Regions from separate parts of the Arvimicrobium flavum genome, predicted to be linked through region 2. Evidence: riboswitches for the same ligand, from Rfam matches in the RefSeq annotation. Region 2 holds a riboswitch; the other holds the start of a gene.
The links. A riboswitch is a leader RNA that binds a small molecule or an ion and turns the genes downstream of it on or off. The one in region 2 is predicted to bind S-adenosylmethionine.

Region 1 (5,664 bases), 350 kb from region 2:
ACGAAATCGAACCGGTCGGAGTTGGACTGTCGGCGGAGCGCATCCGCAAAACCCTCGCGCAGGCGGATCATGCGCGCGCGGATTTCGTCCAGCTCGCCCTCCCATTCGGCGCGAAGCGCCGGATCGGACAGGATGATGCGCACCACCGCAGCGCCATGGTCGGGCGGCATCGAATACATTCCGCGGGCAACCGAGAGCAATTGGCTGAGCGCCGTGTCGGCCTCCGCCGGGGTGCGGCCGAGAAGTATCGCAGCTCCCACACGGTCGCGGTACACGGAAAGGTTCTTGGAGCAGCTCGAGGCGGCCGCGAGTTCCGGCACCCGGGCGGCGAGCAGGCGCAATCCGGCAGCGTCGGCATCGAGGCCGTCGCCGAAGCCCTGGTAGGCGATATCGACGAACGGAAACAGTTGACGCTCGACCAGCAGGTCCGCGAGCGCGCTCCACTGGGCATGGGTGAGATCTGCGCCGGTCGGATTATGGCAGCAGCCGTGGAGGAGAACGACGTCGCCTGCTGCGGCGTCGCCGAGCGCCGCCATCATCGCATCGAAACGCACCGTCCCGGTGGCGGCATCGAAATAGGGATAGGAGGCGGTCTTCAGCCCGGCCGCATTCAGGATCGGCACGTGGTTCGGCCACGTCGGATCGGAAATCCAGACGGTGGCTTGCGGACGCGAACGATGCAGCAGTTCTGCGATGACGCGAAGCGCACCGGAACCGCCCGGAGCCTGGACCGCACGCAGGCGCGACGTGTCGGCGCCGGGCCCGAACACGAGACTGACCATGGCGGTGTTGAAACCGGGGTCGCCCGCGAGGCCCACATAGCTCTTCGAGCCCTGCTCGTCGTAGAGCCTCCGCTCCGCCGCGCGGACCGCGCGCATGACAGGCGTGCGCCCCTCCGGATCCTTGTAGACGCCGACGCCCAGGTCGACCTTGTTGGGGCGCGGATCGTCGCGGAACAGGCCGATGAGGGCCAGGATCTTGTCCGGCGCGGCCGGCTGCAAGGTTTCGAACATGATTGCGCTCCGGGATTTGGCGGCGATTTCATAGGCCGCTTTCGGCAGTCACGCCAGCGTCCATGGCCTCTGGGCCAATGGTTGCCCTCGGCTCACCGTGATGGCGTGCTCCCAACTCCGGGTCTCAGGACCGAAAATGCTTCGACAGTTTGAGGTTCTGCGCCTGGTAGTTCGAGCCCAGGTCGACCCCGTAGAGCGCCTTCGGCCGCGCCAGCATGTGCTCGTAGACGAGACGGCCGACGATCTGGCCATGTTCTAGGATGAACGGCACCTCATGGCTGCGCACCTCGAGGACGGCGCGGCTGCCGGTGCCGCCGGCCGCCGAATGGCCGAAGCCAGGATCGAAGAAGCCTGCATAGTGGACGCGGAACTCGCCGACCAGCGGATCGAAGGGAGTCATCTCCGCCGCGTAGAGGGGCGGCACGTGCACCGCCTCGCGCGAGACGAGGATGTAGAACTCGTCCGGATCGAGGATCAGCTCGCCGCTGCCGCGACCGTAGAGCGGCTCCCAGAAATCGAGCACGTCATGTGCGGCCCGCTTGTCGACGTCGATGACCGCCGTGTGGTGCTTGCCGCGGTAGCCGATGAGGTCGTCGCTGCCGCCGCGCAAGTCGATCGACAGTGCGATGCCGCCGCCGGTTATGTTGGGCTGATCGACGGCGACGAGCGTCTCGCGTTGATGAAGATCGGCGAGTTGGGCTTCCGACAGCATCGCTTGGCCGGTGCGGAACCTGATCTGCGACAGGCGGGAGCCGGCGCGCGCGACGATCGGAAACGTCCGCGGGCTGACCTCGATGTAGAGCGGCCCGTGATAGCCCGCGGCGATCTTGTCGAACTCCTGGCCGCGATCGGTCATGACGCGGGTGAATATATCGAGCCGGCCGGTCGAACTCTTCGGGTTGGCCGAAGCCGAGATGTCCGACGGCAGCGCCAGCGTCTCCAGCAGCGGCACGATGTAGACGCAACCGGTCTCCAGGACTGCGCCCTGGGTCAGGTCGATCTCGTGCAGCTTCAGCCGGTCCAACTTGTCGGCGACCAGGCTGCCGGGTCCCGGAAGGAAGCTGGCCCGAACCCGGTAGGCCTTTTCGCCCAGGCGAAGGTCGAGGCTGGCCGGCTGGATCTGATCGCCATCAAGAGGCCGCGCCGAGGCCAGCGCACCGGAGGCGAACAGCGCCTGGATAGCCTCGTCTGGAAGAATGCCTGTCTGCCGCAAGCCGTTTGCTCCATTGTTTGGCGCGGGACCTTTCATGATCAAAGACGTTGACGCAAGCATGAGCCAGCGTTAAGGGAAAGTTATCCCGTGGTGATTTGCCGGTCGGCTTGCAGCCACGTTAAACAAGTCGCTAAAGGGCCGAGATGAAACCGGTTCGCGACTTTTGCGGCCGGTTTTTTTGTTTTTTGGGTTTAGGCGATGAGCAAGATCGAGAAGAGCTGGCGGCCACAGACCGCCTTGGTCCACGGCGGCACGCTGCGGTCGGAATTCGGTGAAACGTCGGAGGCGATCTACCTGACGCAGGGCTTCGTCTACGACACGGCGGAAGCTGCGGAGGCGCGCTTCAAGGGCGAGACCCAAGGCTTCGTCTACTCGCGCTACGCCAACCCCACCGTCGACATGTTCGAACGCCGCATGTGCGCTCTGGAGGGAGCCGAGGAGGCGCGCGCCGCAGGTTCGGGCATGGCCGCGGTCGCCATGGCGCTGCTCTGCAGCCTCAAGGCCGGCGACCATGTGATCGCAGCGCGTGCCATGTTCGGCTCCTGTCGCTGGATCATCGAGACGCTGATGCCGCGTTACGGGATCGAGTCGACACTGGTCGACGGAACCGACATCGCCAACTGGGAAAAGGCGGTGCGTCCGAACACCAAGCTCTTCTTCCTCGAAAGCCCCACCAACCCGACCCTGGAGGTCATCGACATCGCGGCCGTCGCGAAGATCGCGCGTGCGATCGACGCCCGGCTGGTCGTCGACAACGTTTTCGCGACACCGCTGCAGCAGAAGCCGCTGGAACTTGGCGCCCACGTCGTCGTGTACTCGGCAACCAAGCATATCGATGGCCAGGGCCGCTGCCTCGGCGGCGTCGTTCTCTCCGACAAGAAATGGATCGACGAGAACCTGCACGACTATTTCCGGCATACGGGCCCCAGCCTTTCGCCGTTCAATGCATGGACGTTGCTGAAGGGCCTCGAGACGCTGCCGGTGCGCGTCAAGCAGCAGACCGAAAGCGCTGCCCGCCTCGCCGACTTCCTCGCCGAACACAAATCGATCGCGCGGCTCATCTATCCGGGCCGGCCCGACCATCCGCAGGCAGATCTGATCAAGCGGCAGATGCGAGGCGGCTCGACGCTGATATGTCTGGACGTCGAGGGCGGCAAAGCCGAGGCGTTCCGCTTCGTCAACGGGCTGAAGATCGTCAAGATCTCCAACAATCTCGGCGACGCCAAGAGCCTGATCACGCATCCGGCCACGACCACGCACAAGAACCTGACGGACGAGGCGCGGGCGGAGCTCGGCATCGGCGCAGGAACACTTCGGCTTTCGGTCGGCCTGGAAGACGTGGACGACCTGCTCGAGGATCTGGATGCGGCGCTGCGGGCAGCCTGAGGCGCATCGCGCTCCCGGACCGCCACGACGCGCCCGGGAGCGCGCCAAAGACAGCTAACCGTCGCTTCCCGAACCTGCTAGTCTTCCGCGCCAGAGGAAGCCAGCATGTACCGTGCCGTCACGCGCCAGATCGAAGTCAGTGTCGAGCCATTCTATCTCGTCGATCGGTCGGCTCCCGAAGAGAGACGCTACTTCTGGGCCTACCGCGTGACGATCGACAACCAGTCGGCTGAATTCGTCCAGCTGCTTTCGCGATACTGGCACATCACCGACGGGACGGGACGCATCGAGGAGGTGCGCGGGCCCGGCGTGGTCGGAGAGCAACCGGAACTCAATCCCGGAGACAGCTATCAGTACACGTCGGGCTGCCCGCTTTCCACGCCCTCGGGAATCATGGTTGGCCACTACACCATGCGCAATGCCAGCGGCGAGATGTTCAACATCGACATCCCCGCCTTCTCGCTGGATCTGCCGGACCGGTCGCGGACGGTGAACTGACTACTCGACCGCCGTGAATTCGGTTGGATCGAATTCGTAGCACTTCGAACAGAACTCGCAGTCGACGCGAATCCGGCCCTCTTCGACGCTCTCGCTGATCTCCTCGGCGGAGAAGCCGTCGAGGATGCCGCGGATCTTGTCTCGCGAGCAACTGCATTCGTCAGCGATGCGGACAGCCGGGAAGACGCGCACGCCATGATCGTGGAAGAGACGGAAGAGCAGGCGCTCGGCGCCGACCGTCGGATCGATCATCTCGGTTGGCTCGATCGTGTCGACGAGGAGTTGCACCTCCCTCCAGGAATCGTCCGTCGGATCGGCCGCATGCCCCCCGTCCCCATCCCCGCCGGGAAGATCAGGAAGCCGGAGGCGCTCAGGGGCTGCCGGCAGGAATTGCGCCAGCAGGCCGCCGGCCCGCCAGTGCTCGCCGCGGTCGCCGGGAAGCCGCTGCCGGGCCACAGCCAGGCGGACCGTGGTCGGAATCTGTTCCGACTGCCGGAAATAACTTCGCGCGGCCTCTTCGAAGGAGGTGCCGTCCAGCTGGACGATGCCCTGGTACCGCTGCATGTGCGCGCCCTGGTCGATGGTGAGCGCGAGCACGCCTCGGCCAAACAGATCCTGGGAAGCGGTTTTGCCGGCGGCGACCGCAGCGGCAACCTTTTCGGCGTCGAAACGCGCATAGGCGCGCATCGCATTGGGCGTCGCAAAGTCGGCGACCAACATGTCGACCGGACCGTCCGTCCGCGTCTGCAGGATGAACTTGCCTTCGAATTTCAGCGACGTGCCGAGCAACGCCGTCAACACGATAGCCTCGGCGAGCAGCCGGGCCACGGGCTCGGGATAGTCGTGCCGGCCGAGGATCTCGTCCAGAAGCGGGCCGACCTGAACGGTGCGACCGCGCATGTCGAGCGCCGAGACTTCGAAGGGCACGACATGGTCGTCGCCCGCGAAGCCGAACTCGCCCAGTTTTAGTTGCGTATCAGCCAATTCGCCGGCTCCCAAACACGTCGTGCGGGCCGACAGGACATGCGTCGGGCCCGCACGATGTTCATAAGTTCCTAATGTGATGCCGACCAGATAGGCATCACATTGGGCGCAATCAAGCGCCGAGACACCAGGCGAGAACGGCCTTCTGGGCGTGGAGACGGTTCTCCGCCTCGTCAAAGACCACCGAATGCGGCCCGTCGATCACCTCGTCCGTCACTTCCTCTCCGCGGTGGGCGGGAAGGCAGTGCATGAACAGGGCGTCCGGCTTGGCGTGCGCCATCAGCGCCGCGTTGACCTGGTAGGGCAGAAAAACGTTGTGGCCGCGCGCCCTGTGCTCCTGGCCCATGGACACCCAGCAATCGGTAATGACGCAGTCGGCGCCCTCGACGGCTTCCTCCGCGCTCTTGGTGAACTTGATCGAGCCGCCATTGTCGCGCGCCCAGCGTACGTACTTCTCGCCGGGCTCGCTCCCTTTCGGCACGGCGACGTTCAGATTGAAGCTGAACCGCGCCGAGGCCTCGAGCAGAGAATGGAGCACGTTGTTCCCATCGCCCGTCCAGGCGATCGTCT
Region 2 (5,664 bases):
GCGCCCTGATCGCCGAGGCTTCCGGTCTGGAGAAGGAGGCCGGCGAAGCGTTTGAAGAGACGGTGTCCGACCTCGTCTCGGGTGGCTCAGCCCCGGACACCTACCTGCGGGCCGCTGAAGCCTATGCCGGTTTCCTCGCCCGCAAGGGGGACAAGGCGGGCGCGCTCAAGGCGCTCGACATGGCCGAGCAGTTCGCAGCGGGCCGCGTGGCCATCAACCAGCTGCGCGCCAAGGTGGAAGCCGGTGAAAAGATCCCCCCCGTCGTCGAATCCACTCCAGACGGCGCGTCCGAGGTGCTGCTCGATCTTGGCAGCGCGCTGAACCGCGGCGGTGGCGAGCCTTTCGTGCGCCTCTATCTGCGCCTTGCCCTGGCTCTGCGGCCGGACAGCGATGCCGCGCTGCTGCAACTGGCCGGCTTCGCCGAACAGCAGCAGGACGCCGAGGGCGCCATCGCGCTCTATCGTCGGATCCCCAAGGATTCGCCGATGCGCCGGGCCGCCGACCTGCAACTCGGGCTGAACCTTGCCGATCTCGATCGCCATGCCGAGGCCGAGGCGGATCTCAAGAAGTTGCTCGACAGCGATCCAAACGACCTGCGCGCCTATCTGGCGCTTGGCGGGGTCTACGGCTCGCAGGAAAAGTACGCGGACTCGGCGAAGCTCTATGACGCCGCCGCCCGGCGCATCGAATCGGGCCACATCGGCGAGCGCAAGGACGGTGCATCGACATCGGTCTGGAACATCTATTACCAGCGCGGCATTGCCTACGAGCGGCTGAAGCAGTGGCCGAAGGCCGAGCCCAATTTCCGCAAGGCGCTCGAACTTCAGCCCGACCAGCCTCAGGTCCTGAATTACCTCGGCTATTCATGGGTCGACATGGGCATGAACCTGGACGAGGCCCTTGGCATGATCCAGAAGGCGGTCGATCTGAGGCCGAGCGACGGCTACATCGTCGATTCCCTCGGTTGGGCGTTCTATAGGCTCGGCCGCTACGAGGACGCTGTCCGCGAGCTCGAGCGCGCCGTCTCTCTGAAGCCCGACGACCCGGTCCTCAACGATCATCTGGGCGATGCCTACTGGCGCGTTGGCCGCCGGCTGGAGGCGACCTTCCAGTGGAGCCACGCACGCGACCTGAAGCCGGAGCCGGACGTTCTGGCCAATGTCCAGAAGAAGCTCGCCGAGGGGCTGCCGCCGGTTCCAGACAAGGCGACGGCAGGTCAGCCGGTCGGAGCCGAGCCGCCGGCGGTCGAGCCCGCCGAACCGCCCAAGCAGGAGAAGCGGACCGAATTGCGGACCGATAGCGTGAAAGCGACGCCTGCCGCCTATACGGTCCTGCGCGGGCAGTCGCTGTGGTCGATTGCCAACGAGGTGCTCGGCAACGGCAACCGCTATATCGAGATATTGAACCTGAACCCGCAGCTGCAAGGCGATCCCGGCCGGCTGGTGCCAGGCCAGGAGCTGGTGTTGCCGGCGCCGAACTGAGGCGGGGAGCGTCTGGAGGGGCGATCTCGCGCCACCCTTGTGGCCATGCCGGGCGCGTTGCCGGCCAGCGACGACTTACTTCCTCCCGACGTCCGCGAGATCGAACGGCGTCGTCTGGTAGAGCTGGTTGATCCAGTTGCCGAACAGGAGATGCGCGTGGCTGCGCCAGCGGTTCTCGGGCTGGCGCGTCGGGTCGTCATGCGGAAAGTAATTGCGCGGCAGCGCGATGGGGGCGTCGGCGTTGCGATCGCGAAAGTACTCCTCGGCCAGAGAGCCGGAATCATACTCGATGTGATTGAACATGTGCAGCGACCGGTGCGCCGGGTCGTCGAGAAGGCACAGCCCCGCCTCGTCGGATTCCATCAGCACCTTGATGCCGCTGGCCGGCGGTATGTCGTCCCGATGCACTTCGGTCCAGCGCGACACCGGAATCGAAAAGTCGTCCGAGAACCCGCGCAGGTAGGGAGATGCGGGCTCTAGGTTGCGGTGCCGGTAGACGCCGAAGGCCTTCTGCGGAAGATCGTACTTGGGCATGCCGTGGAAGTGATGCACGGCAGCCTGGGCGCCCCAGCAGATGTTGAAGGATGCGTGCACGTGCGTCTGCGTCCAGTCGAAGATGCGGCGTAGCTCGTCCCAGTATGTCACCTGCTCGAACGGCAGCGTCTCCACCGGCGCGCCAGTGGCGATGAAACCGTCGAATTTCTCGGACTGGACGTCCTCCCAGTCGCGGTAGAAGGAAATCATGTGGTCGCTCGGCGTGTTGCGGGCGACATGGTTGGTGATCTTCACCAGCGTCAGCTCCACTTGCAGCGGAGTGGCGCCGAGCAGGCGCGCGAATTGCGTCTCGGTCTTGATCTTGTTCGGCATCAGGTTGAGCAGCGCGATCTTCAGCGGCCTGATGTCCTGGCGCACGGCCTCTGCCTCGCGCATCACCATCACGCCCTCGGCCTCCAGCGTGGTGCGGGCGGGAAGATCGTTCGGTATCTTGATCGGCATCTTGCGTGTCTGTCCTTTACATTCACCGGGAGGACAGACGCTGTGGCTTGATCCGCTTGGTTGCCGGTCCGGCCACATCCTCCCCTGCGGGAGCGCCACCTTGCCCGGAAGGCAGGTTGGCGTCGGGCGTCGGCCCAACTCTGGATGTTGGGGCATATCTAGACGGCAGCATGCAAAGTTACAATGGGGTACGAACGCCCAGCCTCTGGTTGAAAATTGGTCGCGCGGTGCGCCGTCCGGGCGAATGGCGAAGCCGGCGATGCTTGACCCCAAAAAGCCATCGCACTACGAGGGGCCTCAATTCCTGCCCCCTGTTACCCTTGAGGCTCAGTCCACCCGTGTCGCAGCCGAACTATTCCGATCCCAGCCGCTCGTTTCAGGGCCTGATCCTGACCCTGCACAACTACTGGGCCGAGCGAGGTTGCGTCGTGCTGCAGCCCTACGACATGGAGGTCGGCGCCGGCACGTTCCATCCGGCCACGACGCTTCGCGCGCTTGGACCCAAGCCGTGGAACGCCGCCTATGTGCAGCCGTCGCGTCGCCCCAAGGACGGCCGCTACGGCGAAAATCCGAACCGTCTCCAGCATTACTACCAGTACCAGGTGATCCTGAAGCCCAACCCGCCGAACCTGCAGGAGCTCTATCTGGGCTCGCTGGAGGCGATCGGCATCGACCCGCTGGTGCATGACATCCGCTTTGTCGAGGACGACTGGGAGAGCCCGACGCTGGGCGCCTGGGGCCTCGGCTGGGAGTGCTGGTGCGACGGCATGGAGGTGTCGCAGTTCACCTATTTCCAGCAGGTCTGCGGCATCGAATGCGCGCCGGTTGCGGGCGAACTCACCTACGGGCTGGAGCGGCTGGCCATGTATGTGCAGGGCGTCGACAACGTGTACGACCTCAACTTCAACGGCCGCGAGGGCGACGAGAAGGTCACCTATGGCGAGGTCTTCCTGCAGGCCGAGCAGGAGTATTCCCGCCACAACTTCGAGTTCGCCAACACCGCGATGCTGCTGAAGCACTTCGAGGACGCAGAAGCCGAGTGCAAGGCGCTGCTGGCAGCCGGCGCGCCGCGCGAAGGCGAGAACCAGGCGCTGCATCGCATGGTGCTGCCGGCCTACGACCAGGCGATCAAGGCGAGCCACGTCTTCAACCTGCTCGACGCCCGTGGCGTCATCTCCGTCACCGAGCGCCAGAGCTACATCCTGCGCGTGCGCAATCTCGCGAAAGCCTGCGGCGAAGCCTTCCTGCTGACCGACGCCGGCGGCGCCAACCTTTCTCGACAGGCCGCGTGATCATGCCCGATCTTCTGCTTGAACTCCGTTCCGAGGAAATCCCCGCACGCATGCAGCGCAAGGCGGCGGGCGATCTGCGCAAGATGGTCACGGACGGTCTCGTCGAGGCCGGTCTCACCTATGAAGGCTGCCAGGAATACTGGACCCCGCGCCGCCTGACGCTGGACGTTCGTGGGCTGACCGCGCGCTCGAAGGACGTGCGAGAGGAGAAAAGGGGACCCAGCACCAAGGCGCCGGAACAGGCGATCCAGGGCTTTTTGCGCTCCGCCGGTTTGAGCGACATCAGCCAGGCGCATGTCCACACCGACCCGAAGAAGGGCGACTTCTACGTCGCCCATATCGTCAAGCAGGGCCGCGGCGCTGAAGAGATCATTGCGGAACTGGTGCCTGCGGTCATCCGCAACTTCCCTTGGCCGAAATCCATGCGCTGGGGCGGCTCGTCGGGGCCGAAGGGCTTGCGTTATGGCAAGCTGGAGGGGCGGGGCGGTGAAACCCTGCGCTGGGTGCGCCCGCTGCAGTCGATCCTCTGCACCTTCGGTCCGGAGACCGAGGAGCCGGCCGTCGTCGACTTCGAGGTCGACGGCATTCGCTCCGGCAACGTGACCTACGGCCACCGCTTCCATGCGCCGGATGCGATCATCGTCAAGCGCTTTGACGACTACGTTGCGAAGCTGGAGGCGGCCAAGGTCGTTCTCGACGCCGAGCGCCGCAAGCAGATCATTGCGCATGACGCAAAGAACCTCGCCTTCGCCAATGGACTTGAACTGGTCGAGGACGAGGGCCTGTTGGAGGAAGTCTCGGGCCTGGTCGAGTGGCCCGTCGTTCTGATGGGCGAGTTCGAGAAGGACTATCTGGAGATTCCCGCCGAGGTGATCCGGCTGACCATCCGCGCCAACCAGAAATGCTTTGTGGTGAGAAGCGCGGAGGGCGGGGAGGGCGCGCTTGCCAACCACTTCATGCTCACCTCGAACATCGTCGCCAAGGATGGCGGCAAGGAGATCGTGCACGGCAACGGCAAGGTCGTGCGCGCGCGCCTCTCGGATGCGCTCTACTTCTGGAAGACCGACCAGGGCGACCTGCCGGACCTCGCGCTGCTGAAAGAATCCGCCGAGAAGTTCGGGCTCGACCTGAAGAAGCCGCTCGACCAGCGTATGGCCCGCCTCGATCATCTGAACGTCACCTTCCACGCCAAGCTCGGCACGCAAGGGCAGCGCGTCGAGCGCATCGCGCGGCTGGCGGAAGAGATCGCACCCGTTGTCGGCGCTGATCCGGCCCTTGCCCGCCGCGCGGCACTGCTCGCCAAGGCCGATCTGACGACCGAGGTCGTCGGCGAGTTCCCCGAACTTCAGGGCGCGATGGGCCGCAAATATGCGCTGCTCCAGGGCGAGAACCCCTCCGTCGCCGCTGCGATCGAGGAGCACTACAAGCCGCAGGGCCCGTCCGACCGTGTGCCGACCGACCCCGTGTCGATCGCCGTGGCGCTCGCCGACAAGCTTGACACGCTGGTCGGCTTCTGGGCCATCGACGAGAAGCCGACGGGCTCCAAGGATCCGTTCGCGCTGAGACGGGCTGCGCTGGGCGTGATCAGGATGCTGGTGGAGAATGGGGTTCGGCTGCCGCTTGCGCAGAGCTTCGTCGGACATGCCACGTTGTCTCGAATGATCCAGACGATGAACATATCCGCGCCTGCTGGGTGGACCGCCGACCTCCTTTCCTTCTTCCACGACCGCCTGAAAGTCTATCTCCGCGACCAGGGCGCACGCCACGACCTGATCGACGCTGTCATCACGCCCGACGCCGACGACCTTCTGTTGGTCGTCCGCCGCGTCGAGGCGCTTGGAAAACTGCTCGACGCCGAGGACGGCAAGAACCTGCTCGCGGGAACCAAGCGCGCC

Region 1: it holds a riboswitch for S-adenosylmethionine, as region 2 does, so the genes downstream of both, PD284_RS21325 (O-succinylhomoserine sulfhydrylase) here and metA (homoserine O-acetyltransferase MetA) in region 2, are expected to answer to the same signal.

What each region holds. Positions count from the first base shown of each region.
Region 1 is NZ_JAQGPN010000001.1:4,410,734-4,416,397, forward strand. Features, by position in the region: gene PD284_RS21315 (amino acid aminotransferase) at 1-1,013, opposite strand, end outside; gene PD284_RS21320 (2'-deoxycytidine 5'-triphosphate deaminase) at 1,138-2,262, opposite strand; SAM riboswitch at 2,304-2,380, shown strand; gene PD284_RS21325 (O-succinylhomoserine sulfhydrylase) at 2,425-3,612, shown strand; gene apaG (Co2+/Mg2+ efflux protein ApaG) at 3,718-4,110, shown strand; gene PD284_RS21335 (Hsp33 family molecular chaperone) at 4,111-5,094, opposite strand; gene argF (ornithine carbamoyltransferase) at 5,207-5,664, opposite strand, start outside.
Region 2 is NZ_JAQGPN010000001.1:4,056,238-4,061,901, reverse strand. Features, by position in the region: gene PD284_RS19685 (tetratricopeptide repeat protein) at 1-1,481, shown strand, start outside; gene metA (homoserine O-acetyltransferase MetA) at 1,557-2,477, opposite strand; SAM-I-IV-variant riboswitch at 2,524-2,630, opposite strand; gene PD284_RS19675 (glycine--tRNA ligase subunit alpha) at 2,816-3,769, shown strand; gene glyS (glycine--tRNA ligase subunit beta) at 3,772-5,664, shown strand, end outside.